One region of the Arthrobacter sp. FW306-1B-G06A genome, then DNA from elsewhere that is predicted to be linked to it. Evidence: predicted binding sites of a transcription regulator. Region 1 holds the regulator's gene; each other region holds the start of a gene.
The links. The regulator HrcA, encoded in region 1, represses chaperone genes, less so after heat shock. The targets are predictions, from matches to a motif close to TTNGCACTCGNNNNNNNCGAGTGCNAA.
Positions count from the first base shown of each region.

Region 2: groES (co-chaperone GroES) is a predicted target of HrcA. The motif match lies at 2,427-2,453, and genes of this name have one in related genera.
Region 3: groL (chaperonin GroEL) is a predicted target of HrcA. The motif match lies at 2,519-2,545, and genes of this name have one in related genera.

Region 1 is NZ_JBYSXB010000011.1:106,739-116,290, forward strand. It holds gene AC3WJM_RS08265 (PhoH family protein) at 1-470, opposite strand, end outside; gene AC3WJM_RS08270 (GerMN domain-containing protein) at 893-1,780, shown strand; gene AC3WJM_RS08275 (16S rRNA (uracil(1498)-N(3))-methyltransferase) at 1,812-2,588, opposite strand; gene dnaJ (molecular chaperone DnaJ) at 2,591-3,721, opposite strand; gene hrcA (heat-inducible transcriptional repressor HrcA) at 3,789-4,802, opposite strand; gene AC3WJM_RS08290 (DUF3097 family protein) at 4,983-5,840, shown strand; gene AC3WJM_RS08295 (DUF4870 domain-containing protein) at 5,944-6,357, shown strand; gene hemW (radical SAM family heme chaperone HemW) at 6,415-7,644, opposite strand; gene lepA (translation elongation factor 4) at 7,708-9,552, opposite strand, start outside.
Region 2 is NZ_JBYSXB010000003.1:114,908-124,634, reverse strand. It holds gene groL (chaperonin GroEL) at 285-1,895, opposite strand; gene groES (co-chaperone GroES) at 1,982-2,278, opposite strand; gene AC3WJM_RS02525 (hypothetical protein) at 2,503-2,913, opposite strand; gene AC3WJM_RS02520 (THUMP-like domain-containing protein) at 2,991-4,229, shown strand; gene AC3WJM_RS02515 (shikimate 5-dehydrogenase) at 4,253-5,071, opposite strand; gene ykgO (type B 50S ribosomal protein L36) at 5,122-5,244, opposite strand; gene AC3WJM_RS02505 (GTP-binding protein) at 5,311-6,471, opposite strand; gene AC3WJM_RS02500 (glutamate--cysteine ligase) at 6,648-7,799, shown strand; gene tsaD (tRNA (adenosine(37)-N6)-threonylcarbamoyltransferase complex transferase subunit TsaD) at 7,834-8,943, opposite strand; gene rimI (ribosomal protein S18-alanine N-acetyltransferase) at 8,940-9,380, opposite strand; gene tsaB (tRNA (adenosine(37)-N6)-threonylcarbamoyltransferase complex dimerization subunit type 1 TsaB) at 9,425-9,727, opposite strand, start outside.
Region 3 is NZ_JBYSXB010000001.1:53,310-63,036, forward strand. It holds gene AC3WJM_RS00245 (RNase H family protein) at 1-449, opposite strand, end outside; gene groL (chaperonin GroEL) at 679-2,307, opposite strand; gene AC3WJM_RS00255 (ABC transporter substrate-binding protein) at 2,603-3,859, opposite strand; gene AC3WJM_RS00260 (cold-shock protein) at 3,955-4,158, opposite strand; gene AC3WJM_RS00265 (LytR C-terminal domain-containing protein) at 4,298-4,921, opposite strand; gene AC3WJM_RS00270 (DUF3263 domain-containing protein) at 4,971-5,306, opposite strand; gene AC3WJM_RS00275 (uracil-DNA glycosylase) at 5,443-6,210, shown strand; gene AC3WJM_RS00280 (siderophore-interacting protein) at 6,226-7,065, shown strand; gene AC3WJM_RS00285 (threonine/serine exporter family protein) at 7,100-8,578, opposite strand; gene AC3WJM_RS00290 (lipid II:glycine glycyltransferase FemX) at 8,675-9,727, opposite strand, start outside.

The sequences.
Region 1 (9,552 bases):
AAGATGACGGTGTTGTCATCAATGGCATCGACATAGTTCTTCTGGTTGAGCGTCTTGGGCCGAATGGTGCGCCCGCGGCTCGAAAGGATGTTGTGGGTCAGGATTTCCACGGGGTTTTGCAGCGATTGGCTCCGCAACAAGGAAACAAGCTGCTGGAGCACGTCCGGGGTGATGACTGTCCCCTTGCCGACCAGGCCACGGACTTCCTCCAGAAGCCGCATGATCCTGGGAACGTCGCTTGACGGTCCGCTGAAGGAGAGCTCGTTGCCGCGCACGTGGAAGTCGACGCCGGGGAACTGGGCTTCGATGTAGCGCAAGGCCTCGTCATGGCTGCCAAGGGTCTGAACCATCTGATCCGAGTTGTCGAAGATGACAACTTCCGTCCGGGCGCCCGGGACAGAGTGGGGAAACTCGGCCGGACCTGTCTCAACGCTGCCGGCCTTGGGCCGCCCGTTCAATGATTCTGTCATAGTGCTGGCCTCGCGGCCTGTGCTCCTCCGGCTTGGTGATGTCCATCGATTTTCTCCGATGTCCGTCTGCTGGATGGGCGCAGGATCGTGGGCCTCGGATTGCTTTCAATCCTACGCCAGCCAGTCTCCGGGATGGGTCCGGACCGTGCCCGGCGGGGCTGCGGACGGCGGATTCGTGCCGCTTTGGTATCAACTCGGCATCGACCTCGTATCAATCGGATTGCAGTTGTCCGCCCGGGTATCGAAACGCCAGCCGGGGCCCCGGAGACTATGACAAGCTGATTCATGGGCAAAAATGCCCCTGTGCCCGGGCGCCGGGCGCATGACTCCCCCGCGCTACAGCGGCCGAACACGATCAGGAATCCAAAATCACCAGGCCAGCCGTCACCCCTCACGGCACACGCATCCGGAAACGTTCCGCGATGCTTGTGACCGCCTTGACGGCTGCCTTGTTCCTGTCGGGATGCATTGCCGATCGCACTGGACAGGGATCCACGACGCCGGTCCCCACCCCGACCGCTGCCCTGCAGACGGCCCCCGACAGCAATGCTCCGCTCGAAACGACCCAGGCCTCCAACAAGATCCCCGTGTACTGGATCGGGCGCAGCGACACGGACACCTTCCTGTACCGCGAATTCCGTGACAACCCAGGCAACGAGAACCCCATCACCACGGCGCTGCGGATCATGATGTCCCAGAAGCCTCTGGATCACGATTTCTTCACTCCCTGGCAGAACCCTGGCAGCCTGGCGACCTCGATTTCCGGTAAGAACGTGGTCACGGTCGATGTTTCCCGCGACGCGTTCAACTCCAATCTCGATGCCGGGATGGCACAGCGGGCGGTCCAGGAACTCGTCTATACCGCTACCGCTGCGGCCGCAAGTTCGGGCCTGATCGATTCAGGACAGCAGATCAAGGTGACCATCCTGGTTGACGGGCACACGGACTACATGGCATTCGGCCAGGTCAAACTCGGCGATCCGATGGTCCGCGACGCCTCCATGGTGGCGCCGGTGTGGATCATCGACCCGCAGGAGGACCTGACCTTGCCTTCCGGTCCGGTCAAGTTCAACGGCCGAAGCACGGACCCCTCGAAGAAGCTGCATTGGCAAATCCTTCGCGAGAACTCAAACGGCGACAAGTCCTCGTACCTCGCCGGGCAGGTCACTGCCTCGACCGTTCCGGGACAGGGTGGAACCTTCAGCTTCACAGTGGGGCTCGGAGCGGGCCGCTACGAATTGCGGGTCTCCTTGATGGGACCCAACGACGCGGACATCGCGACTGATACCCGTACTTTCACCGTTCGCTGAGGACGTCCGCTGATCTAGGACGTGCTGCGGGCTACCAGCGCCCCAGGATGTCACTGGCGAGCACGACGGCGGCAGGACCCGCCGTCGACGAGCGAAGCACGTGGTGGCCCAAGAGCGCGGTGACGGCGCCGACATCGCTGAGCTTCGTCACTTCGCGCGGTGAAATGCCGCCCTCCGGGCCGACAATGAGCAGCACTTCCCGCCCAGCCCCGGCATCGGCGTCGGAAACCCCGCCGTGCCACTTCTCCAGGACCTCCCGTAGCGGACGTTTCGCGTCCTCGTGCAGGATGATCGCCAGATCGGCGGCGGCAACGGCCGCAGCCAGGCCGGAGCCGTCGACGGCGGCACGCACCTCGGGAATCCACGCGCGCCGCGCCTGCTTGGCGGCTGCCGTGGCGACAGATTGCCATTTCGCGTGGGCTTTGGCCGCCCGGTCACCCTTCCAGCGCACGATGGAACGTTCCGCCTGCCAGGGCACGACGGCGTCGATCCCGAGTTCCGTAGCCGTTTCGACGGCGAGCTCGTCCCGGTCGCCCTTCGCGAGGGCCTGGACCAACACGAGCCGTACGGCTGGCTGGTGTTCCTCCTGGACGGCGGAGGCAACGACCGTCAGGGTTCCCTGCCCGGATTCGGCCACCGTGCCCGTGAGCCGTTTGCCGGCACCGTCGGCGATATCGACGGCTTCGCCGATTTCCAGGCGCTTGACGGTGACAGCATGCCTGGCTTCGGCGCCGTCAAGCATGAAAGAGTCGCCAGGCCCGAGCCCGTCAAGCGATCCGGCAGCTGTGAAGAATACGGGGTTGCTCACCGCTACAGGTTACCGAGCTTGTCCCGCAGCTTCGCGAACATACCTCCACTGGCCACAAGCTTGCCTTCGGTGAACTGCTCCCCGCGCAACTTGGCCAGTTGGCGAAGCAGGTCTTCCTGTGCGGCGTCGAGCTTGCCGGGCGTCTCAACGTGCAGGTGCACCTTGAGGTCTCCCCTGCCGTAGCCGCGGAGATGGGTGACGCCCAGCCCGCGCAGGGTGATGACTTCGCCGGACTGCGTGCCGGACTTGACGTCGATTTCCTGGGGACCGTCGAAAGTCTCAAGCTGGAGCTCGGTACCCAGCGCCGCGGCGGTCATGGGGACGCTCAGCGTGGCGTGGAGGTCGTCGCCTTCCCGGATGTAGGTGGAATCGCTGTTGACCCGGATCTCCACGTAGAGGTCGCCGGGAGGCCCGCCTGCGGGGCCTGCTTCGCCTTGCGACGACAGCTGGATGCGGGTCCCGGTAGCGACGCCGCCAGGCACCTTGACGGTCAGCGAACGGCGGCTACGGATGCGGCCCTGGCCGTTGCACTCATTGCAAGGATCCTTGATGATCGAGCCGAAACCTTCGCACGATCCACACGGCGCGGCGGTCATGACCTGGCCGAGGATCGAGCGCACGGCCCGCTGGACCTGGCCCGAGCCGCCACAGATGTCGCAGCGTTCCGGGTGGGTGCCCGGTCGGCAGCATGAGCCTTCGCACGTGGGACAGATGACTGCAGTGTCCACTTCGAGCTTTTTGTTGACACCGAAGACGGCTTCGCGCAAGTCGATGCGGACACTGATCAAGGCGTCCTGCCCGCGGCGCATGCGTGATGCTGGGCCTTGCATGCCGCCACCTCCTCCGCCGAAGAAGGTGTCGAAGATGTCCTGGAAGGCGAATCCCTGGCCCGCGTAGCCGCCGCCGAAACCGTTGTCGGTCCCGTTCTCATTGCCGGTGGCGTCGTAGACGCGGCGCTTCTGTGGGTCGGAGAGGACCTCGTAAGCGTGGGTCACCGCCTTGAATTCCTCTGCAGCGCCAGCCCCGGGGTTCACATCGGGGTGCAGCTTACGTGCGAGTTTGCGGTAGGCCTTCTTGATCTCCTCGCCGGTTGCTTCCGGCGAGACGCCCAGAACGTCATAGTGACTGCTCAAAGTCGGTATCTCTTCCTTGTTTACGGTTCCACTGCGTTTCTTGCGGGGCGGTTTCCAGCCGAGGCCGTCAGCCGCCCAGAATGCGGGAAAGGTAGCGTGCGACGGCACGGACGGCCGCCATGGTGTTGGGATAGTCCATGCGGGTGGGTCCAAGAATGCCGATCTTGGCACTGCTGCCCGGACCGTAGCCCGTGGCAACCACCGAAGCCTCGGAGAGGCCGTCGTAGGGGTTTTCGCGGCCGATGCTCACCGTGACGCCCCGGGGGTCTTCCGCCATGTCGGACAAAAGCCGCAACATGACCACCTGTTCCTCAAGCGCTTCGAGGACCGGACCGATGCTCAGCGGGAAGTCCACGTTGGAGCGGGCCAGGTTTGCCGTGCCTGCCATGACCATGCGTTCGTCGCGGCTCCGCTCGGCAAGCCTTTCCAGGCCGTGGGCAAGGGCGCCGGCAAGGTTCCGAAGCCCCGGCGGGCACAGGGCAACCACCGATGGCAGCACTTGCGGCATGAGGTCGAGCTGGGAGCCGGCGATGCTTCCAAGGAATCGCGCCCGCAAGGCCATGAGTTCGTCGTCGGTGGTGTCCGTCGCTGCGTGCACAACGCCCTGTTCCACCTTGCCCGAATCGGCGATCAACACCGCCAGGACCTGGCGCGGTGCCAAAAGGACAAACTCAATGTGCCGGACGCGCGCGCGGCTCAGGTGCGGATACTGCACGACGGCGACCTGGTTGGTCAGTTGCGAGAGGAGCCGGACGGTGCGCTCAAGGATGTCCTCGACGTCGTCAGGTCCCTCAAGCAAGGAGTGGATGGCCCGGCGCTCGGCGGCCGAAAGTGGTTTGACCTCGGAAATACGGTCGACGAACAGGCGATAACCCTTGTCCGTGGGAATGCGGCCGGCGCTCGTGTGCGGTGCGGCAATGAGGCCTTCTTCTTCCAAGAGGGCCATGTCATTGCGGATGGTTGCGCTCGACACTCCCAGATGGTGCCGTTCAACCAAGGCTTTGGAACCGACCGGCTCGCGGGAGTGAACGTAGTCCTCCACGATGGCGCGTAACACTTCAAGCTTGCGTGGTTCGCTCACTGCCCACCTCCAATCAACATTTCAACAGTTAGCACTCAACATGCCCAAGTGCTAACAAGTCTAGTATGAGCCACCTCGTTGTTAGCATTGGTACCGCTCGCGGCGAACATGATTCCCGCGCGGTCCTGCGCAATGCCACGGACCGTGACCGATCCCCTAGCGCAAAGTGGTGTGAAGACCGTGTCTTACGACAATTGGGGCCCGCAAGACCTCTCCTCGCCTGCCAAACGGCAACTGCCTGAGGTTCCTGTTGAACGCGGAATGGTTCTCGAAGACGTCCAGTCCGGCTGGGTCGGGGCCGTGACCAGGGTGGAGAAGTCCGGAGGCATGCACATTGTGGTGCTGGAGGATCGGCGGGGAAAGGCCAAGTCGTTCCGGCTTGGCTTCGGATTCCTGCTGGAGGGACAAGCCGTGAAGCTCCTGCCGCCTGCCCCACGCCCGGCCGCCGCCAAGGGGGCGGCGCCAGCAGGCAGGACAGCATCAGGATCCGTCCGAGTCGCCGGCCAGCGGGCCCAAGTCGCCAAGGCGAGCCGGATATGGGTGGAAGGCAAGCACGACGCCGAACTTGTGGAAAAGGTGTGGGGAGATGATCTCCGGGTGGAGGGTATCGTCGTCGAGCCGTTGCATGGCGTGGACGATCTCAAGGCGGCAATAGCCGCATTCTCCCCTGGCCCGGGCCGCCGTCTCGGGATCCTTGTGGACCACTTGGTCCCGGATTCGAAGGAGTCGCGGATTGCTGCCGACGCCATGATGCTGCCGGGCGCCGCGGGAAACGTCTTGATCGTGGGACACCCCTACGTGGACGTCTGGCAGGCAATCCGGCCCAAGGTGTTGGGGATCGAGCAATGGCCGACCATCGCGCGGGGCACGGATTGGAAGACCGGGATCCTGAAGGCGTTCGGCTGGCCGCATGAAACGGCCGAGGACGTCGGACTGGGTTGGCAGAAGCTGCTGGGCGCCGTCCACAGCTATGCCGATTTGGAGGCGTCTCTGCTCGGTCGCGTGGAGGAAGTGATCGATTTCCTGACCGTTCCGTGATGAATTACCTGCGTAGGGGACAGCAGTTGGTCGGCTGACTGCGTGCCAAGCAAGTATTCTGGGACAGCAACACTGCACCGATAGACACTCGAAGGAAGAAACTGTGGCAGACAACGCTCCTGACGATCGGGACGGCACCTCGGGCCAGTCCCAGTACCACGGCGTTCCTGCCAACGCGCTGCCCTTGACCGCCTCGGAAGACCGGCAGTGGGCAACCCTGGCGCACTTTGGAGGAATCCTCGGCTGCGTGCCTTCGCTCCTGATCTACCTGATCTTCCGCGAGCGTGGCCCGTTCACGGCCCAGGAATCCAAGGAAGCGCTCAACTTCACTTTGCCTCCGACGATTGCCGCCGTGCTCGCAAACATCCTGGTCCTGCTCCCGGTGGTGGGAAACCTGTTCGCGGTTTTGGCCACGGCGATTTGGGTCGCAGTGACCTGCTTCTCGGTGTCGGCCGGAATCCGCGTCAACCACGGTCAGCCGCACCGCTACCGCTTCAACCTGCGCTGGATCAAGTAGCCGGTCCTCGCGGCGGATGCCTATGTAGCCTCCCGCTCCGGGCGCTGACGCCTGCCGCTAGTCCGGAAGGATCCGGCGGACCACGGCATCGACGAGTAGCCGGCCCTTGAGGGTCAGGACCAGCCGTCCCTGGAAGGCCGCTGCGGGTTCAACCAGGCCGTCGGCAATGAGGCCTGCAACGGCGTGGCGGCCCACCTTGTCGAGCGCGTCGACTTGAAGCCCGGTGCCGAGGCGCGCCTCCAGCATGATGCGTTCCACTTCCCGGGTTCCGGCGTCGAGCGTTTCCCGTCCAGCGGCCGGCGAGGCCCCGCTACCGAGTCTGTTGGCATAGGCGGTGGGGTGCTTGACGTTCCACCAGCGGACGCCGCCCATGTGGGAATGCGCACCGGGTCCGATGCCCCACCAGTCGTCTCCCCGCCAGTAGGCAAGGTTGTGTTTGCACGCCTGTTCGGGCGTACGGGACCAATTGCTGACCTCGTACCAGTCCAGACCGGCGGCGCTGATCAGCTGATCGGCGAGTTCGTACTTCGCGGCGTGGTCGTCGTCGTCGATCCCGGGAACCTCGCCGCGCCGGATCTGTGCCGCCAGCTTGGTGCCTTCTTCCACAATCAGCGCGTAGGCGCTGATGTGGTCCGGACTGTAGGACAAGGCAGTCTCCAGGGAGGTCTGCCAATCAGCCATCGACTCGCCGGGAGTGCCGTAGATGAGGTCGAGGCTCACGGCAAGGCCGGCGTCGCGCGCCCATTGGACCACCAAGGGGACGCGGCTGGGTGTGTGTGTACGGTCCAGGACCTTGAGCACGTGAGGGACTGCCGACTGCATGCCGAAGGAAATCCGCGTAAAGCCGGCATCCGCGAGCAGCTGGAGGGACTCCGGCGTCACGGAGTCCGGATTCGCTTCAGTGGTGACTTCGGCTCCGGCTTCCAGTCCCCAGTGCCCGACGGCGGCCGTCAGGATGCGTGCGAGATCTTCAGCAGGCAGGAGGGTCGGCGTGCCGCCGCCGAAGAACACCGTGCTCAGGGGCCGCTGCGGCAGCCCGGAGGCTTCCATGGCCCGGACGGCGAACTCCACTTCCGAAATGGCGGTGGACGCGTAGGCGTCCTGGGAGGCGCCGCCGCCAAGCTCAGTGGCGGTGTAGGTGTTGAAATCGCAGTATCCGCAACGCACGGCACAGAAAGGTATGTGGACGTACAGTCCAAACTTGCGCGAATCGACACCGTCGAGCACCTGCGGAGGCAAGATGCCGTCCGCAGGTGCAGGATCCCCCAGGGGAAGAACGCTAGGCACGGAACTCCCTCCGGGGCCGTTCTGTGCCCGCCTGTACCGCAGTGTTCCGGGCGGACAGCCGCATTACTTCTTGGCCTTGTCCTTGGATTCGTCGGTGGTCAGCGCTGCGATGAATGCTTCCTGTGGAACTTCCACGCGGCCCACCATCTTCATGCGCTTCTTGCCTTCCTTCTGCTTTTCCAGAAGTTTGCGCTTACGGGTGATGTCACCGCCGTAGCACTTGGCAAGGACGTCCTTGCGGATGGCGCGGATACTCTCGCGGGCGATGATCCGGGAGCCGATGGCGGCCTGGATGGGGACCTCGAACTGCTGGCGGGGAATGAGCTCGCGCAGCTTGCCTGTCATCATGACGCCGTAGGCGTAGGCCTTGTCCCGGTGGGTGATAGCGCTGAAAGCGTCAACCTGCTCACCCTGGAGCATGATGTCCACCTTGACCAGGTCGGCAACCTGCTCGCCGTCGGCCTTCCAGTCCAGCGATCCATAGCCGCGGGTCTTGGACTTGAGGATGTCGAAGAAGTCGAAGACGATCTCGGCCAGCGGCAGGCGATACCGGATTTCCACCCGGTCTTCCGAGAGGTAGTCCATGCCGCCCATGACCCCGCGGCGGCTCTGGCACAGCTCCATGATGGCGCCCACAAACTCATTGGGAGCCAGGATGGTGGCAGACACCATTGGTTCGCGCACCTCGGCGATTTTGCCCGTGGGGTATTCGCTGGGGTTGGTGACGTGCAGGACGCGTTTGTCCTCAAGCGTGACCTCGTACTCAACGTTGGGAGCGGTGGAGATGAGGTCGAGGTTGTATTCTCGCTCGAGGCGTTCACGGGTGATTTCCAAGTGCAGCAGGCCCAGGAAGCCCACGCGGAAACCGAAGCCCAGGGCGGCGGACGTCTCCGGCTCGTAGACGAGCGCGGCGTCGTTGAGCATCAGCTTCTCGAGGGCATCCCGCAGAACGGGATAGTCCGTGCCGTCCAAGGGGTACAAGCCGGAGAAGACCATGGGCTTGGCATCGGCGTAACCGGCCAGGGATTCCGAAGCGGGCTTGGCCAGGTTGGTCACGGTGTCGCCGACCTTCGACTGGCGGACGTCCTTCACGCCGGTGATGAGGTAGCCTACCTCGCCGACGCCCAGCCCTTTGGAGGGAGTGGGTTCCGGAGAGCTGACACCGATTTCCAGGAGCTCGTGGGTGGCGCGGGTGGACATCATCTGGATCCGCTCGCGTGGGTGCAGCATGCCGTCCACGACACGGACGTAAGTGACCACACCGCGGTAGGTGTCATACACGGAGTCGAAGATCATGGCGCGGGCCGGAGCGTCCGGGTCGCCGACAGGGGCTGGAAGATCGCGGACGATCTTGTCCAGGAGGGCCTCCACGCCGACGCCGGTCTTGCCGGACACGCGCAGCACATCCTCGGGATCGCCGCCGATCAGGTTGGCGAGTTCCGCGGCATACTTTTCGGGCTGGGCGGCCGGGAGGTCGATCTTGTTGAGCACCGGAATGATGGTGAGGTTGTTTTCCATCGCCAGGTAGAGGTTGGCCAAGGTCTGGGCCTCGATGCCCTGGGCGGCATCCACCAAGAGGACCGCGCCTTCACAGGCCGCAAGGGAACGGGAAACCTCATAGGTGAAGTCAACGTGGCCGGGGGTATCGATCATGTTCAGGGCGTAGCTGGTGCCGTCGAGTTCCCAAGGCATGCGCACAGCCTGGGACTTGATGGTGATGCCACGCTCGCGTTCGATATCCATGCGGTCCAGATACTGGGCCTTCATGTCGCGGGACTTAACGACGCCGGTGTACTGCAACATGCGGTCGGCCAGGGTGGATTTACCGTGGTCGATGTGGGCGATGATGCAGAAGTTCCGGATGATGGCCGGATCTGTCGCGGCGGGCACCGGTGCGGTGCGGGCCAT
Region 2 (9,727 bases), on a different contig from region 1:
TCAATTGAGACCGCGTTCAACCAACTTCCTATGATCCATTAGGACACAAGGGGCTGGGAGCTTCCGGAGCGTTGTCTGGGTCAATCCTCCATGCCGTTTTCCGGGCAACGCGGGGTCACTTACGGCCCATCCGGCAGCACCCAATGGGCCGTAAGTGACCCCGCGTTGCTTTAAAAAGAAAGGCCCGGCCCCCACAAGGGGACCGGGCCTTCTTTCACACAGATGGGCCCACACCGCCCGGGCTCCCGGGCCGAAGCGAAGCGAGGCTAGGGAGGCGGTGGGGACTAGTGGCTGTGGCCTGCGTGCTCGTCTTCCTCGGCCGGCTTCTCGACAACCAGGGTCTCGGTGGTGAGAACCAGGGCTGCGATGGACGCAGCATTCTGGAGTGCGGAGCGGGTGACCTTGACGGGGTCGATCACGCCGGCGGCGATCAGGTCCTCGTACACGCCGGACTTCGCGTTGAAGCCGTGGTTGGCTTCCAGCTCGGCAACCTTGGCCACGACGACGTAACCGTCGAAGCCGGCGTTCTGGGCGATCCAGCGAAGGGGCTGGGTCAGGGCACGGCGAACGATGCCGACGGCGGCAGCCGCGTCGCCTTCCAGTGCCTTGACGGCAGAGTCCTCGTCCAGTGCCTTGAGGGCGTGGATGAGGGCGGATCCACCGCCGGAGACGATGCCTTCTTCAAGGGCAGCACGCGTGGAGGACACTGCGTCCTCGATGCGGTGCTTCTTTTCCTTGAGCTCGACCTCGGTGGCTGCGCCGACCTTGATGACGCCGATGCCTCCTGCCAGCTTCGCAAGCCTTTCCTGCAGCTTTTCGCGGTCCCAATCGGAGTCGGTGCGGGTCAGCTCTGCACGGATCTGGGCGACGCGCGCTGCGACGTCCTCAGGCGTACCGGCGCCGTCAACGATGGTGGTGTTGTCCTTGGTGACGGTGATCCGGCGGGCGCTGCCGAGGACCTCGAGGCCAACCTGGTCCAAGGACAGGCCGAGCTCCGGGGAAACAACCTGGGCGCCGGTCAGGGTGGCAATGTCCTGCAGCATGGCCTTGCGGCGGTCGCCGAAGCCCGGAGCCTTGACGGCAACGACGTTCAGGGTGCCACGGATACGGTTCACGATCAGCGTGGACAGTGCCTCGCCGTCGATGTCCTCAGCAATGATAAAGAGGGGCTTGGCAGCCTGCAGGGCCTTCTCGAGGAGCGGCAGGAATTCCTGCAGCGAGGAGATCTTGCCCTGGTTGATGAGGATGAGCGCGTCTTCCAGAACAGCTTCCTGGCGTTCCGCGTCAGTGACGAAGTACGGGGACAGGTAGCCCTTGTCGAACTGCATGCCCTCGGTCAGGACCAGTTCGGTCTGCGTGGTGGAGGACTCTTCGATGGTGATGACGCCATCCTTGCCGACCTTGCCGAAAGCCTCGGCGAGGAGCTCGCCGACCTCATCGCTCTGGGCAGAGATCGCGGCAACGCTGGCAACCTGGGTGCCTTCAACTTCGCGGGCGTTCTCCAGGAGGCGGGCAGCCACGGCCTGGACGGAAACCTCGATGCCGCGCTTGATTTCGCCAGGTGCGGCTCCGGCGGCAACGTTGCGCAGGCCTTCCTTGACGAGTGCCTGTGCCAGCACGGTGGCGGTGGTGGTGCCGTCACCTGCGACGTCGTTGGTCTTGGTGGCGACTTCCTTGGCCAGTTGCGCACCAAGGTTCTCATACGGGTCGTCGAGTTCGACTTCGCGGGCGATCGTCACGCCGTCGTTGGTGATGGTGGGAGCTCCCCACTTCTTGTCCAGAACGACGTTGCGGCCACGCGGGCCAAGGGTGACCTTGACCGTATTGGCGAGCTTGTCAATGCCTGCTTCGAGCGAGCGACGGGCAGCGTCGTTAAACGCAAGCTGCTTTGCCATGGTTGTGTCCTTTCAAGACGGAAAACCCGCACCGCTGATTCGACCGGAAGAAGTCCGACTCGATCTGCGATGCGGGATCCAGGGAATTACTTAACGACGATCGCCAGAACGTCGCGGGCGGACAGAACGAGGTATTCGTTGCCGCCGGTCTTGACTTCAGTTCCGCCGTACTTGGAGTAGATGACGACGTCGCCGACGGTTACGTCGACGGGGACGCGGTTGCCGTTGTCGTCGAAGCGGCCGGGGCCAACTGCGACAACTTCGCCTTCCTGCGGCTTTTCCTGTGCAGTGTCCGGGATGACCAGGCCGGAAGCCGTGGTCTGCTCTGCTTCGAGCGGGCGGACAACAATGCGATCCTCGAGAGGCTTAATGGAGACCGACACTCGGATCTCTCCTTTACGTGAGGTAGTACATGGACTATCAAACCAGGGGTGCCGTGGCGGGCTTACCGTCGTCGCGGTGCCGGTAAGTGCCTGGCGGCATGATTAGCACCCGCCTAGGGAGAGTGCTAATCAAGACTCTATGTAAGCATTAGCACTCGGTCAAGGCGAGTGCCAGAATTCCGTCATGGGTGAACGCCCGAAGCGCCACTTGCGGCTCGAGTAGCTCATTGACCGGCGAGGTCGTCGAAGTCGACGTCCTCGCCGTCGTCATAGTCTTCCTTCGGCGCGTTTCCGCGGTTCAGGTAGAGCACTACGCCGCTGGCGGGCGCGACGACGCCGAACACCACCAGCCCGACGATCGCTGCGATGCGGGCACCGGTGTAGGTGTCACGGATGTCCCGGGCCTCGTCGGTGGCGTCCTGGACGCTCTTTCCGGTCATGGAGTAGGTGGCCGCGTTGAAGGAGTCGAGGAAGAAAATAATGATCAAGAGCGCAATGCAGACAACGGCAATCAAAACACCGACGATGAGTGCGGGGCGGGCATACTTGGAGAGATTTCCGGCGAAGGGACGTTTATCGGGGGCAAAGGGAGAACCATTGGCGTCGTCAGGCTGGCGTACTGGGTTGTCTTCCATGGCATCAACCCTATCCGCCCGGGTGGTCGCGGTTCCCCGTCCGCACTCTATGACGGGCGAGCATTAGGCTGGTTCCCATGGCTGACACACCCCAGGACCAGATTGCCCCCTTGCTGACAACGGAAGGTTGGGAACTCCTGGCATCCTTGGGACCATACCGCGACGGCGAAGCCTTCGCCCTCAACGCGCGCCTGCGCAAAGACGGCCACTCCCCCGCGCTCGTGGCCGCCGTCCTCACCCAATCCAGGCTCCGCACCCGGGCCGAGGCCAAGTTCGGAGAATTCGCCCGGCAGATGCTCTTCACCCAGGCCGGCCTGGAACAGGCCACCCGCCTCAATGTTGCAGCCAGGCACGCCGAGCGATTCGCCAAGGCAGGCACGCGGCACGTGGCGGACCTGGGCTGCGGGCTCGGAGCGGACTCCATGGCCATGGCCTCCATGGACATCGAGGTCACCGCCGTGGAGCTCGACGAGACCACCGCAGCCTGCGCCACCATCAACCTCATTCCGTTCCCGCACGCGACGGTAGTGCACTCCGACGCAACCTCGGTGCCCCTCGACGGGGTCGACGGCGTGTGGCTCGATCCGGCGCGACGCACGACGTCGTCGTCGGGAACCAAACGGATCTGGGATCCGGAGGCGTTCTCGCCGCCGTTGTCCTTCGTTGAATCATTGGCGGCGACCGGCAAGTCCGTCGGGGTCAAAATGGGCCCGGGCATGCCGCACGAATCGGTACCGGCCGGCTGCGAGGCACAGTGGGTTTCGGTGGGCGGGGACGTCACGGAAGTGACGCTGTGGTTCAACGACGTCGCCCGTCCCGGCATCCGCCGCGCTGCCCTGGTGCTCGGGCCGCAAGGCGCAGCCGAGATCACCAGCGCCGAAGATTTCGACGGCGGTCCGGTGCCCGACGTCGGGCCCGTGGAGGGATACCTGTACGAACCGGACGGGGCGGTGATCCGTGCGGGCCTGGTGGCCGACGTCGCACTCCGGTTGGGCGGCCACCTGGTGGACCAGCACATCGCCTATATTTGCGCTCCGGAACTTGTGGAGACCCCGTTCGCCCGCGCCTACAAAGTCCTGGAAGTCATGCCGTTGAACGTCAAGGCCCTCAAAGCCTGGGTGAAGGCGAACGGCGTCGGCGTCCTGGACATCAAGAAACGCGGCACCTCCGTCACCCCGGAGGAGCTGCGGAAGCAGCTGCTCCCGGCAGGAAAAGGCTCGGCAAAAGGCCGCGGCAACAAAACAGCCACCTTGGTCCTCACCAGGATCGGCGAGGAAAAGGTGGCTGTTGTAGTGGAGCCCGTCGCGGCTGCCTGAGCTGGTCTCTGAGCTGTGGCGCCCTATTGGGCGCGCGTGAACTCCTCGGCCGCAGCCACTTGCTCCGGCGTGGGGGTGATGCCGGTATAGAGAACGAACTGCTCAAGCGCCTGGATGGTGGCCACCTCGGCGCCGGTGATCACGGTCTTTCCTGCCGCGCGGCCGGCTTTGATGAGCGGCGTCTCTGCGGGGAGGGCGACGACGTCGAACACTACCTTCGCGGCCGCCACCGCCGCTTCGGGGAAGGACAGGGAGCTGGACTCGGGTCCGCCGGCCATGCCGATCGGTGTCACGTTCACGAGGACGTCCGCCGTGGACTCCCCTACTTCGGCTTGCCAGCCGAAGCCATAGAGCCCCGCGAGGGCTTGCCCGGGTTTTTCATTCCGGGCAACCACGGTAACGCGGGAGAACCCCGCGTCCCGGAAGGCAGCGGCGGTGGCCTTTGCCATGCCGCCGGAACCGCGGAGCAGCACGGACGACGCCGGGTCGATCGCGTTGCGCTCGATCAGCTGCGCGATCGCGGTGTAGTCCGTGTTGTAGGCCGTCAGTACGCCGGCGTCGTTCACGATCGTGTTGACCGAATCGATTGCGGCCGCCGAAGCGTCCATCCGGTCGACGAGGGCGATGACGTCTTCCTTGTACGGCATCGAGACGGCACAGCCGCGGATGCCCAGGCCGCGCACGCCCGCGATCGCGTTCGGGAGGTCGGTGGGAGCGAAGGCCTTGTAGATCCAGTTCAGGCCAAGCTCCTGGTAGAGGAAGTTGTGGAAACGCGTTCCGTTGTTGCTGGGCCGGGCAGAGAGAGAAATACAGAGCGTCATGTCTTTATTGAGGATCGGCATAACGGGGCTTCCTTCGCGTAGCGGGTTCTCTGCCCAGCCTAGACGGGGAGCTAGCCTTGGCGCGCCTTGAAGCGCGGATTCAGCTTGTTGATGACAAAGGTGCGGCCGCGCCGGCGGACCACTTGCGCCCCGGGGACCTTCTTGAGGGCACGCAACGAATTCCTGACTTTCATGGGGTTCTCCTTCTCGTGTTTTCGCTTGGTTGATGGGGGCTTTTTTCCGCCTGGGCTGGAGCTCGGCTACAGGGTGGATTCGAGTTCAAAAGGGTCCTCGAGCCCGGCGAAGCCGAGCCTCATCTCGGCTTCGCTCAGCGCGCATGCATCCAGCAGGGACCGGATTTCTGCTGCGTCAACGTCGTCTCCCCTTCCGGTCACGGCAAGCACCGTCCCCCGGTCGCCGAAGCGCGGATGCCAGTCGAGGGCGGCGTCGACGTCGTGGAGTCCGTTTCCGTGCTTCAGGTCTTTGCCGCTGGGGATGCGGCCGATGCCGGCGTCCGCCAGCCACTCGCCCGTACTCTCGAGCCAGACGCGCGGCCCGATTCCCTGCACCGCGATCCGGACTTTGGCAGCCGAGGCAATCCACAAGCGGCCCCGCATCCAGTGGCATCCCCCGGCCAACTTGGGCAGCGCCTCCTGGAAGCGCCTCGGATGAAGGGGTCGCTCCACTTTGTGGAGCACGGTCCGGAAACGCCCCGACTCCTCCTCGAGCGGCACCCTCACGGAACCACGACGGGCCCTCGCGAGAGCCTCGGCGCCGTCGTAGCAGCCGGGCCGGAAGTCGTCGTCGCCCGCGGAAATGGCTGCGTGCGGCGCGAGCTGCCCAAGAAGTTCCACGCCGAGGGTCCACGCCTCGCTTGAATCCGGGCGCAATCCGGTGAGCTCTGCCCCAAGACCGGCGTGCACCATGACAGTATCCGCGTGGCCCAATTCCCCGATGAGAAATTCTCCGCTGGTGCGCTCATCCTCGGGCATGGCCGTAAACCCGGATTCATACAGCGTGTGTTTGTCCCAGATATGGTCTTCCAGCCCGGAGGGGTCAATCGCCAACACCGCGTTGTCGATGACGGCGGGCCGCTCCAGGCCGCGCTTGAGTTCGGCTACCGCCATCTCCACGGAGACACCCGGTGGCAGGCCCAGGACGATGTGGTCGTGTCCCGACGCGGCGAGGCGTTCCGCCGTCGGGACAACATCGAGACGGACCGTGCAGCTAAGGCAGCCGTGTTCCAAAGCGGTTTGAGCTTGCTCCACGAGTTGGCCGTTGCGGAAGATCCTTCGCAAGACAATGGACCCGTCCAGGAGGTCGTGCAGGACAACCACCGAATCTCGATGGGTCCGCCCAAGCCTGGCGGCGGCTGCTTCGCGGCATTGGCTGTCCAGTGAGCTGACAACAGAAAGATGCATGCCAATAATCTTAGATGACAATCATTCTCATTAGCAAACGACTTTGTTTCCTGTTTTACCTCGCGGTTCCCATCATGCGGTACCGTACCGCCCCTGCATTAGACTTGAGCCAACCGCTGACGGCCCCACGGCGGGCATTGCTCAGGGCGTTTTTGGCAAATACCGAGGGGACCCACGTGCAGATTGATTTCGCTTCATCCAGGCAGTCGACCCTGGGGGTGGAATGGGAGCTAGCGCTCGTCAACGCACGCACCGGCGAATTGGTCTCGGTGGCGAATGAGGTCCTGCGAGGCGTGGCTTCGCGGCATCCGGATTTGAACGAAGACGACGAGCACCCGCACATCAAGCGGGAACTGCTCCTGAATACCGTGGAACTCGTGACGGGCGTGTGCAACACCGTCAAGGAAGCCAAGGAAGACCTGGCCCGCTCGCTGCGGGCCGTCAGGGAAGTCACCGACCCCATGGGCGTGGAGCTCTTCTGCGCCGGAAGCCATCCATTCAGCCCGCCGCAACTCCAGCCGGTCTCGGACAAAGAACGCTACGCCAAACTGATCGACCGCACCCAATGGTGGGGACGGCAAATGGTCATCTACGGAGTCCACGTCCACGTCGGCCTGGACCGGAGGGACAAGGCGCTCCCCATCCTCGATGGCTTAGTCAACTACTTCCCCCATTTCCAGGCATTGTCCGCTTCGAGCCCGTTCTGGGGCGGCGAAGACACGGGCTATGCGTCACAGCGCGCCCTCATGTTCCAGCAGCTTCCCACGGCCGGATTGCCTTTCCAGTTCCCGAGCTGGGCCGAATACGAGTCCTACGTCCAGGACATGTTCACCACTGGAGTGATCGACACCCTGTCTGAAATCCGCTGGGACATCCGGCCCGTGCCGAACTTGGGCACCATCGAGATGCGCATTTGCGACGGCCTGGCAACCCTCGAGGAGGTCGGCGCCGTTGCAGCCCTGACCCAATGCCTGGTGGACGAGTTCTCCACGATCCTGGACAACGGCGGCAGCATTCCCACCATGCCGCCATGGCATATCCAGGAAAACAAATGGCGCGCCGCCCGCTACGGCATGGAGGCGATCATCATCCTCGACGCCGAAGGCAACGAGCAGCTCGTCACCGAGCACCTCAAGGAAACGCTGCTGCGCCTGGCACCTGTCGCGGAAAAGCTGGGTTGCTCGGCGGAACTGGCCGACGTCGAAAAGATCATCGCCCGCGGAGCCGGCTACCAGCGCCAGCGCCGCGTCGCGGCCCAGCACGACGGCGATCTCCACGCGGTTGTCCAGGATCTCGTAGAGCAAATGCGGTCCGTTCCGACCTCCTAGCGTTGCCGGCTAACCTCGAGACGGATTCCCGCGCCTACACCGAAACGGTAGTCACCGGCAGGGAGGAATCCGGAGCGAACGCGACGCCGCTGGGCGCGATTCCCGCCATGATGAGCTGCGAGCCCAAGGCCGCCACCATGGCGCCGTTGTCGGTGCACAATGGCAGTGGCGGCACATGCAGCGTGATCCCGGCCGAGCTGCAACGTTGCCCTGTCAGCTCACGGAGCCGGGAGTTGGCTGCGACGCCGCCGCCGAGCAGCAGATCCGTGATGCCGTTCTCCTTGCAGGCCAGCACAGCCTTGGACGTGATGACGTCCACCACCGCTTCCTGGAATGCAGCGGCGATGTCGGCGGTGGGAACCTCCTCACCGCGCGCTTCGAATTGTTCAACGCAGCGCGCGACGGCGGTCTTGAGCCCGCTGAAGGACCAATCGTAGCGATGCGGTCCAGGTTCCTCCGCGGTTCCCATGTACTTGGGTTGCGTCAGGCCGCGCGGGAAGCGGATGGTCTTGGCGTTGCCTTGCTTGGCGAGTTTGTCGATGGCCGGTCCGCCTGGGTAGCCAAGGCCCAGGAGCCTGGCCACTTTGTCATAAGCCTCGCCTGCGGCGTCGTCGATGGTGGAGCCGAGCATCTCGACGTCGTCGGTGATGCTGCGGATGCGCAGGATTTCCGTGTGCCCGCCGGAAACCAGCAACGCACCGAGGTTTTCGGGCAGCCGGCCGCCCGAGAGTCCCCCGGTGCCACCGCCGGCGGCCCCGTCAAGGAGCCCGACGCCGACATGCGCCACCAAGTGGTTGATCGCGTAGAGCGGCTTGCCCGTGGCAACAGAGAGGGCCTTGGCCGCGCAGACACCCACCATGAGCGCGCCGGCCAATCCGGGTCCGGACGTTACGGCGATGGCATCGATATCGTCCAGCGCTACCCCTGCCTCGTGCAAAGCTTCCTGCAGCGTGGGAACAAAAGCGTCCAGGTGGGCACGGGAAGCGATCTCCGGAATGACACCGCCAAAACGGACGTGCTCATCCATCGAAGAGGACACGGTGTTGGTCAGCAGCGTGGTTCCGCGGACAATCCCGACGCCGGTTTCGTCGCAGGAAGACTCGATCCCCAGCACGAGCGGCTGGATAGTGTGGGAGCGGTTCATTCCGGTGTTCCTTCAGTCAGTGTGAGCCTCATGATGAGGGCGTCCGTGCCGTCGCGGTAGTACCGCCGTCGGACGTGGATCTGCTCGAAGCCGAACCGCACGTACAGTGCCTGCGCTCGTGGATTGTCGGCACGGACCTCCAGGAGCACTTCCACAGCGCCACGCCGTCGGGCCTCTTCGATCAGTTCCGTGAGGATGGCCGAGCCGATTCCCCTGCCTTCGAATTCAGGAACGACGGCGATCGTCTGGACGTCCGCGATCGGCTCAATGCACATGAGCCCGGCGTAGGCCACAATCTGGCCGCCGGCTTCGGCCACTACGTAGCGGCGGGTATCAATCTGGGCGAGTTCGTCGAAGAACATCTGCATCGGCCACGCGTCCACCGGGAAGAGCCGGCGCTCCAGGACCTCGACCGCCGTGACGTCGTTGGCGGTCATGTCGCGCAAGGTCACGCCCTCGAGCTTGAACTGATATGGGTGGTTCACAGGGCACGCTTCCTAGGGCCCGGCACTTGGGCGTCGGATTCCCGCAAATACAAGGGCGTGGAATCGGGCAGTTCCGCGCCGGCCAACAGGAGTGCCATGGCGAACTGGCCAAGCGACGCGGCGTCGGGCTGGGTGGCGCTGAATTCCTCGTTCGCGTTGACGACGTCCGCGTAGATGCCGCCGCCGGCACCGAAGACCGGGAGATCGGGCAACTCCGAGGCGAAACCGACGTGCGGACCGTCCACGAGTTGCGGGAGCTGGCCATCGTTGAGCGTGTAGCGCGCCCAGTAGACCTCCTT
Region 3 (9,727 bases), on a different contig from region 1:
CCGGCAGGCGCGGCTATTCCCTGCTGGAACGCTGTGGCGACCGCACGCGCGCGATCGTCGGCCGCCTCGTTGAGGTCGTGGCCGGCATGGCCTTTGACCCACTCGAACGAGTACCTGCGGCCGACAATAGCCTGGTCGATGTCCTTGAGGAGATCGACGTTCAAGACTGGCTTCCCGTCCGCTTTTCGCCAGCCCTTGCGCTTCCATCCCGGCATCCACTTGGTGATGCAATTGATGACGTACTGGCTGTCGCAGAGAATCTTCAGCTCTTCATCTGGAACATGTGCCGTGGACCGGAAGAGGTCCAACACGGCCATGAGCTCGCCCTGGTTGTTGGTTCCGTGCGGCCACCCCCCGGCCCTCCAGCAAGAGTCGTTCACGTACCAGGCCCAACCGGCGGGCCCGGGATTGCCGAGGGCAGAACCATCGGCAGCAGCAATAATCGTCATGGTTTCCATCCTGCCAGACCACCCCGACACTCCTTGACCCCAGAACTGAGCGAGCGTCCGCCCAAAACCCGACACACGTGAGCGAGCGTCCGCCCAAAACCCGACACACGTGAGCGAGCGTCCGCCCAAAACCCGACATAAGTGAGCGAGCGTCGTTAAACGGCGACGACGGCCCCCACCTGAAGTGGGGACCGCCGTCGTGCGTGTGGCTGGTGGGCTACAGCGGGGGCTAGAAGCCGCCCATGCCGCCCATGTCGTCGCCGCCACCCATAGACGGAGCGTTCTTCTCCGGCTTGTCGGCAACAACGGCCTCGGTGGTCAGGAACAGACCAGCGATGGAGGCAGCGTTCTGGAGAGCCGAGCGGGTGACCTTTACGGGGTCGTTGACGCCGGCAGCCAGCAGGTCCTCGTAAACGCCGGTTGCAGCGTTCAGGCCGTGGCCCGACGGCAGGCCGCGGACCTTGTCGATGACAACGCCCGGCTCAAGGCCGGCGTTGTAAGCGATCTGCTTGAGCGGAGCGTCGATGGCAACGCGGACGATGTTGGCGCCCGTTGCTTCGTCGCCTTCGAGCTGCAGGTTGGCGAATGCCTTGGCACCGGCCTGGATGAGGGCAACGCCACCACCGGCGACGATGCCTTCTTCAACGGCAGCCTTCGCGTTGCGGACTGCATCCTCAATGCGGTGCTTGCGCTCCTTGAGCTCTACCTCGGTTGCGGCACCGGCCTTGATGACTGCAACGCCACCGGCCAGCTTGGCCAGGCGCTCCTGCAGCTTCTCGCGGTCGTAGTCGGAATCGGAGTTCTCGATCTCGGCACGGATCTGCGCCACGCGGCCGGCGATGGCGTCGGCGTCGCCAGCACCTTCGACGATGGTGGTCTCGTCCTTGGTGACAACAACCTTGCGGGCGTTGCCGAGCAGTTCGAGGGTTGCGTTCTCGAGGCTGAGGCCGACCTCCGAGGAGATGACCTGGCCACCGGTGAGGATGGCGATGTCGGCGAGCTGTGCCTTGCGGCGGTCACCGAAGCCCGGAGCCTTGACGGCAACGGACTTGAAGGTGCCACGGATCTTGTTGACGATCAGGGTGGCCAGGGCCTCGCCCTCGATGTCTTCGGCGATGATCAGCAGCGGCTTGTTGGACTGCATGACCTTCTCCAGGACCGCAACGAGTTCCTTCACGTTGGAGATCTTGGAGTTGACGATCAGGATGTACGGGTCTTCAAGGATGGTTTCCTGGCGTTCTGCGTCGGTGACGAAGTAAGCGGAGATGTAACCCTTGTCGAAGCGCATGCCTTCGGTGAGCTCAAGCTCAAGGCCGAAGGTGTTGGACTCCTCGACCGTGATGACGCCTTCCTTGCCGACCTTGTCCAAGGCTTCAGCAATGAGGTTACCGATTTCGGTGTCGCCGGCAGAGATGGAAGCCGTGGCAGCGATCTCTTCCTTGGTCTCGATCTCCTTGGCGGAGGCGAGCAGCTCGCGGATGACGGCGTCAACAGCCTTCTCGATGCCGCGCTTGAGGGACAGCGGGTCGGCGCCGGCAGCTACGTTGCGCAGGCCTTCCTTGACCAAAGCCTGGGCCAGGACGGTGGCGGTAGTGGTGCCGTCGCCAGCGACGTCGTCCGTCTTCTTGGCAACTTCCTTGACCAGCTCTGCGCCGATCTTCTCGAACGGGTCGTCCAGCTCGATCTCCTTGGCGATGGAAACACCATCATTGGTGATCGTGGGGGCGCCCCACTTCTTTTCGAGGACGACGTTGCGTCCACGCGGGCCGAGGGTGACCTTGACGGCGTCGGCGAGGATGTTCAGACCCCGCTCGAGACCGCGGCGTGCCTCTTCATCAAATGCAATGATCTTGGCCATAACGGCGGTAGTCCTTTCGGGACAGTCGTTAAGAAGGTGCCTTCACTGCGGTGCCCGCGACGGACGATCCTTCGCATTCGGCCTCTGTACGCCGCGTGCTCCGGACCTCACCCCAGCAAGGTTTTCTTTGTTCCCCCAGGCACCGCCACCATTCCATACGGCCGAAGCCGCGAAGAATTAGCAGTCAATGCTTGAGAGTGCTAATCAATAATTAGCACTCACCCGAGGAGAGTGCAAGCAGCAAGAGATCGAAACTACTCGCCACGCCATGTGAATTCGCTACGGGCACAAGCCGTCACGGAGTCCGGGAGGCTGTCTCCTTGCCACTCACCCGCGCAGTGTTGTCAGCCCCGTAGGTGAAGACCATGTAATTGGACGAGGTAACGTCCCCGTTGGCGTCGAACCCGATGGTGCCGGACTCGCCGTCGTAATCCGGGAGCTTGGCCCCCTTCAGCACCTCGACGCAGTCCTTGTATGAGGCACAAGACGTACGTTCTTTCGTTGCCGCATCGCCCGACGCCGGACGCACTCCGCCGGACACAGTGGTGAGCCAGGCCGCGATCGAGCCTCCCGCATCGTCGCCCGCCGTTGCGGCCGCAAGGGCGGCGAGAGTGACGGCGTCGTACGTCTCGGCAGCGTACGTCGTGTCCTTGAGCTTGGGGTCGATGCCCGTCAGCTCGGCTTGGAACTCCGCACTCGGGAAGACGCCCGGAAGAATTCCCCGCGCGCCGTCGAGGCCACCTGCACCGAGCGCGGTTCCGTATTGGCGGATCGCGCCGTCGCTCAAGATCAGGCTCTTGCCGCTCAGCCCCGCATTCAGGAGCTCAGCCAGGGCGCCTTGGGCGCCATCACGGGCAACCACGACGACGGCGTCCGGCGTACCGGACTTGATGCCCGCCGCGGCGGGAGCTGCTTTGCCTGCCGCGAATTCCGCATTGGACACGGCGTCCATTCCGAGGCCGCGGGCAGCATCCATGACCGCTCCCGAGACGCGCGTACCGTAATCCCCGGCTTCGTGGAGGACCGAAATGCGCTTGGCGCCGGCGTCGCGGGCAAGCTTCGCCAGGACGCTGCCCTGTGCGGCATCAGCGGCAGACGTGCGGAAGTAGAAGCCGCCATTCTTGTAGCTGCTCAGCCCCGACGCCGTGTTCGCCGGCGAGATGAGCGGAATCCGGGCGGGAGAGAGCACATCGATCGCGGCGGGCGCATGGCTCGAATCGCTCGGCCCCACGACGACGTCTGCGTGGGCGGACAACAACGCCTTGGCTTGTGCCGCAGTGTCGGCAGAGAAGGCCGCCGCGCCGGCCCCTTGGCTAGCGCCACCGCCTTCACCGGCCGCCGACGCCGGTAGCAAGTCGACGGGACGGCCCTTGTATCCGCCGGCGTCGTTGATTTGTTTGACAGCCAACTTGGCGGCAGCCAACTCGGACTCGTTGAGGAATGCGGAACCACCGGTATTGTCCAGGATCACGCCGATGCGCAGGACGCCGTCGCCGCTTGGGGTAACGGAGCTCAGTCTGGCGTTGCCGACGGGGGCGGAACATCCGGCCACTCCAAGGGCCAGTGCCGCGAAGCCTGCAAGAAGAGAAACTACCCGGGACCTGCGCGCTCCGAGGGGCCAGGACAGCCCTGTTGCCGCAACACCCACTAGATAAGCCGCACGCTTTCGGCCTGCGGGCCCTTCTGGCCCTCGCCCAGTTCAAAGTCGACGCGTTGTCCTTCTTCGAGCGCACGGAAGCCATCCATCTGGATGGCGGACCAATGCACAAAGATGTCGTCACCGGACTCATCCACGGTGATGAATCCGTAGCCCTTTTCGGCATTGAACCATTTGACGGTTCCCAAAGCCATGATCCCCACACTTTCAACTAGCAGTGGCCGGCTTCCGGGATCTCCGGGCCAGCTCACAACTACTGTAACCACAGTCACGTTGCCGTAGCGCAACCTTGGGTGCGGGTGGCCGCAATGTTATTGAGGCGTAACCGAGTTGCTATTTGTAACCGGGGCCCAGAACCACAACCACGGGCTGCTGGAACTCCGCGCTGTCCACGAGGTTGGAAATGCCCAGCAATTTGCCGAGGGCTTCGGCATTGCCCTTCTGCGCCGCGCCTTTGTAGAAGACCGACGACGTCTGCTGGGGCATGCCGCCCCAATTTGCGACAGTGGACAACGGCCATCCTCCGCCTTGCACCATGCCGGCCACACGCGCAGCCAGGCCACCGGTGGTGGTGCCGTTGTAGACCGCTACTGCCGCCGTCTTGTCCAATGGCGCCGTGGTGGGGGTCGGCGTCGGCGTGCTGGACGGAGTGTCGCCCGGGCTCGGCTGGGTGGACGGCTGGCTGGATGCCTGCGCAGAGCTGTTCGCCGAAGGTGGCGCCGCGGCGCTTTGCTTGGAAGTGTCAGCGGTGACGACGGCTTGCGGCGTCGTCGACGAGGTGAAGCCAAGCTTCGGAAGGATCAGGAAGGCAACGAGTCCTACAGCAAGTGCGATGCCGCCCAGCAGCAGCACCGGCCACAGGGCCGGCCGGGAAGCAGACGCGACGAGTCTGTGGACACCTTGCCGCGATGAGCTCTGCGGGACACGGTCGAATTCATCCCGGGCAAATTTGGTCATGGTGAAGCCTTGTCCTTGCTGCTTGCTGGCTGGGGGATCAGCGGGTGCTCTATGCGTCGGAACCGAGACGGCGCGCTGTGCGGGCCCTCTGACGTGACATACGTAGTCTACGCAATCTCTTGACCAGCATAGGATCGTGCGCCAATGCTTCCTCGGTGTCAATGAGGGCATTGAGCAGCTGATAGTAGTGGGTCGCGGAGAGATCAAAGAGTTCCCGGACGGCCTGTTCCTTGGCCCCGGCGTACTTCCACCATTGCCTCTCCAGGGCGAGCATCTGCTGTTCACGCTCGCCGAGCGGCGAATCACTGCGGAGTCCGGCGGACAGGTCTTCGAGCACCAATCCAGTTGCTTCGGACGCCATGGGTTCCCGTGCGGGTTCTGCCACGACACACTCCTTCGACGCATTGACTGAAAAATGTCCCCCGCCTATGGTAACGGGCGAATAACACCGATGTCATTTGCCCCGCCGCCTTGAGGGCCGGCGCTTTCCCCCGGACCGCCAGGACAGGGACAATGGCTGGGTGGCAGGCGAAGAAGCGTTATTTGAGCTTGAATCCGAAGATCACTCCGCCGGGTTCGAGGCACTACCCGGAATGGCCTTGGAGGATCTCATGGCGCCGGACTGGGCGGGAGCGCTCTCCGGCATCGAGGACGAGTTGCGCTCGGTGCTCGCCTTCGTGGCGGCCGAGGCCGGCCGCGGAGCGCACGTGCTGCCTGCGGCGTCCAACATACTTCGTGCCTTCCGGCAGCCGCTGGCCGACGTGAAGGTGCTGATCCTGGGCCAGGACCCCTACCCGACGCCGGGACACGCCGTCGGGCTCTCTTTCGCGGTTTCCGGACAAACACGGCCCATCCCCCGCAGCCTCTCGAACATCTACCGGGAGATGGAAACCGATCTCGGGCTCCCGCCGCGGGTCCACGGCGATCTTTCGGCCTGGACGGGCCAAGGAGTACTCCTCCTGAACAGGGTGCTCAGCGTCGCGGCCGGTGCTGCCGGCTCGCACCGGGGCAAAGGCTGGGAGGCCATCACGACGGCGGCGGTCACCGCCGTCGCCCGCCGACGAAATGCTGCCGGGCAGCAGAGTCCGCTCGTTGCGATCCTGTGGGGCAAGGACGCTGAAGCCGTACAGCCGCTGCTTGAAGGCGCCCCCGTGATCTCCTCCGCCCATCCCAGCCCGCTCTCCGCGTCGCGGGGTTTCTTCGGCTCTCGCCCGTTCAGCCGCGCCAACGCCCTGCTCCGGATGCAAGGCGCGGATCCCGTCATCTGGGAGCTTCCACCGCTGCCCTAGCTTAGGCTTGCCTACATGACATCTTTGCCCGCCACGTCGTCTGCATCCCGCAATACCCGCCCACAAGTGAACCTGACTGTGCTGCGCACGGAACAGCTTTCGCCCCACATGGTGCGGATCATTGCTGGTGGACCCGGATTTGCCGGTTATGCGAACAACGGCTTCGTGGACCGATATGTGAAGATCGTGTTCCCGCAGCCCGGCGTCGAGTATGAGTTGCCGCTGGATCTGTGGGCCATCCGCGAGACCATGCCCCGCGAACAGTGGCCGTACACCCGCACCTACACCGTCCGTTGGGTGGACGAAGCTGCGCAGGAACTGGCAATCGACTTCGTGGTCCACGGCGACGAAGGCCTTGCAGGCCCATGGGCCCTGGCGGCCCAGCCCGGGGACACACTTGTCTTCACGGGCCCCGGCGGCGCCTACAACCCGGCGCCCGACGCCGACTGGTACCTTTTCGCCGGCGACGACGCCGCGCTCCCGGCGATTGCCGCCGCGATCGAATCCCTGCCGGCCGACGCGAAGGGCCTTGCTTTCCTCGAAGTCGATAGCGACGCGGACATCCTTGACATCGCCGCTCCCGAGGGCGTGGAGCTGCGCTGGCTCCTTCGCTCCGGAGTCCCGGCCGGATCAAGCTCGATCCTGCTCGATGCCTTGGGCGAAGCCGAGTGGCTGCCCGGACGCGTAGACGTGTTTGCGCACGGTGAACGCGGCTACATGAAGGGCCTGCGCGACATCTTCTTCAAGCAGCGTGGGCTCGAGCGGTCCCAGGTATCGCTTTCCGGATACTGGGCCCAGGGGCGTGTGGAGGACGATTTCCAGGCGGAGAAGAAACTCCCTATCGGGCAAATCTAGCGGTCCTTACCGCTTGGCGGCCCAGCGGACGCGGCTAGCGCCGGCGCACGCGGCGGCGCTCGTTGCTGGCCAGTCCCTTGGTCAGTGGCCGGGCAAGGTTGTCCCCCAGCACGATTCCCGCGGCCACACCCAGCACGATTGCTCCGGCGTTGAGCATGCCTCCCGAACCCACCAGTACATCTGCTTCTTGCACCGTCAATACATACATGGAACGGAATATCTTCAGGCCCGGGAGCAGGATGAGGGCGGCCGGGACGGCGACCACGAGCTGCGGGGCTCCGAGCCTGAGCGCCACCATCCGCGCGAGCAGGCCGATGACCACGGCGGAAATCGCCGGCGAGAGCCGGTCTCCGAAACCAAGGCTGGAAGCCCCCCACAAGACGAAGTAACCCACCAAACCCACTGCCGCCGTCGGGAGCAGAAGTTTGAGCAGGGTCTGTTCGGTGATGCCGATGGCAATCACGGCTACGGCTATCAGGATGGCCTGGCCCCACAATGGATACGCCTCGGGGAATGTTTGCGTGACGTCGATCGCGACGCTGCCGATGAGGTCACCCACAACTACCGCGACGGCGATGCCCGCAACGATCGCGCCGAAGGTCAGGATCGTGGACAGGAATCGTCCGGCCGCAGTCACGGGGAATCCGTTGATGGCGTCTTGCACGGAAGAGACGAGCCGCCCGGTTGGCAACAGCAGGAGAATGCCGCCCGCCACGACGATGGACGGCGGGATGTCCGCCCCGGTCCAGTGGAGCATGAGCGCGATGAACGTGACCAGGAAGGAGCAGGCCGCTGTCACGAAGAAGTCGGGCGTGCGCCACTTGCCCAATTGCCGGGCCACGAGATTGACAAGCATGTTGGAGACGAAAGCCAGGGCGGAAGCGCCAAGTCCCCCGCCCAGGACTCCGACGAAGACAGCAGAGAAGACGCCGAACGCCATGGTGACCATCCACCGTGGGAAGGGCTTGCTGCTGCGGATAATGTCATCCAGCCGGTTCACCGCTTCCGACCTGCCTACACCGCCAGCCACGATATCCGTGACGAGTTGGTGCACCTGGGCCAGGCCTGCGTAGTTGTTGGTCCAGGAGCGAACAACCCGGAGCAGTGTGATGGGGGTCTGGTCCTTGGGCGCATAGTTGAGCGCGACCGACTGGTTGGTGATGTCCACTTCGATGTTCTTCAAGCCGAGCGCAGCCGTGACCGCGATGATGCTGGTCTCCACTTCCAGGGCACCTGCCCCGTAGCGGAACATCGTTTCGGCCATATGCAGGGCGAAGTCGATGGTCTTGCGGGCCGATGCGTCAACACCGCCCACATGGATGATGGGGTTGGCGTAGGGACTACCCGCCAGGCGGTCGACGATGCTCATGGGGGCAGTGGGAGGGTTCTCCCCCTGCACCAGCCTGCGAAGCATGCGCTTGGCGTTGACATTCTGGCGCACCTGGGATGGCTTGAGCGGCTGCGTCTTGGGCAAGCCATCCGTGTTGGGCCTGTTGTCGGGGCGGTCAGTCACGCGGGTGTTCCTCCAAAGGGCGTGGTTCCTCCATATACGGGGTAGTGCAACATGCGGTAGGCGGGGTGGCGCTGCGAGCCTTCTGGAACTGCTGGCCTAGTAGAACTGTTGACCCGTGCGACGGGTGTAGATCTGCCGTGCGATACGTTCGCCCGCAGCAGTCCAGAGCTTGTACTTCAGCGGGCTGATGACTTGGTCATAGCAGCCGACGAAGTCGGTGACGGTCTTGCTGAAGCTGGTCTTGAACAGGCCAAGTCCGTGGAACGGGTGCGAGGTGTCTTTGAGCCGGTCCGCGGGCGGAGTGCCGCAGAAATCGTACTCCGTGCAACCCAGTTCCTTGACCTGGTTGATGGCCGTCCACTGGACCAAGTGCGAATCGCCGTACTGCGCGCGCCTCTGCAGCGATCCGCCGTCCTTGTAGGTGCCTTTCCGGCCATAGTTGATGACGAAGGCTCCGACCGATGGCACACCGTTTTCAAAGACAAAGAGGAGCCTGCCCTGGCCACGCTCGATGAAGTTGGTCCAGAACTGGCGATAGTACCCGAATTCACGGACCCGCACTTGGGACTTCGCCTCAACCGTGTTAGTCATCAGCGCATACATCGAACGGAAGTTCTCTTCCGTGGGTTCCATGGTGTGCACTTCAACGCCTTCGCGGATGGCCCGGCGAACGGCGTTGCGGCCGCGGGAATGCAGGTTGCGCAGCAACTGGTTCTCCTCGGGAGAGATGTCCAGCAGGGCTGTGGAGTCGTTCGGCTGCAGGTTGGGGGTCTTGACCACTCCGGTGGCCTCGATCGCGTCCCGGGCTTCGCCACTGAGGACAATGTCCGGCTCCATCTTAACGGCGAAAACCCCGAGCTTGTCCCGCTTCACGAATTCCCGGTTTGCCTTGATGATCCCCGGAATGTCCTCGACGCCGGCAACGTCGGGGCCCTTGATGAGGTACCAGAGCTTGCCGAGCAGTGGAAAGCTCTTCTCCAGGACCAGGTTGTAGCTGCTGTAGTCCGCGGTCTCGTAGACGAGATGCAAGGGCTTCCAGCCAAAGTGTTGCTTCACGTCCGCGAAGGCCTCGGATTGGAGGAGGTTGCCGCCGTTGGGGTTGGCCGTGACGTGTTTGTCCCAGTGTTCGATTTCCTCGGCGGTGGCAAA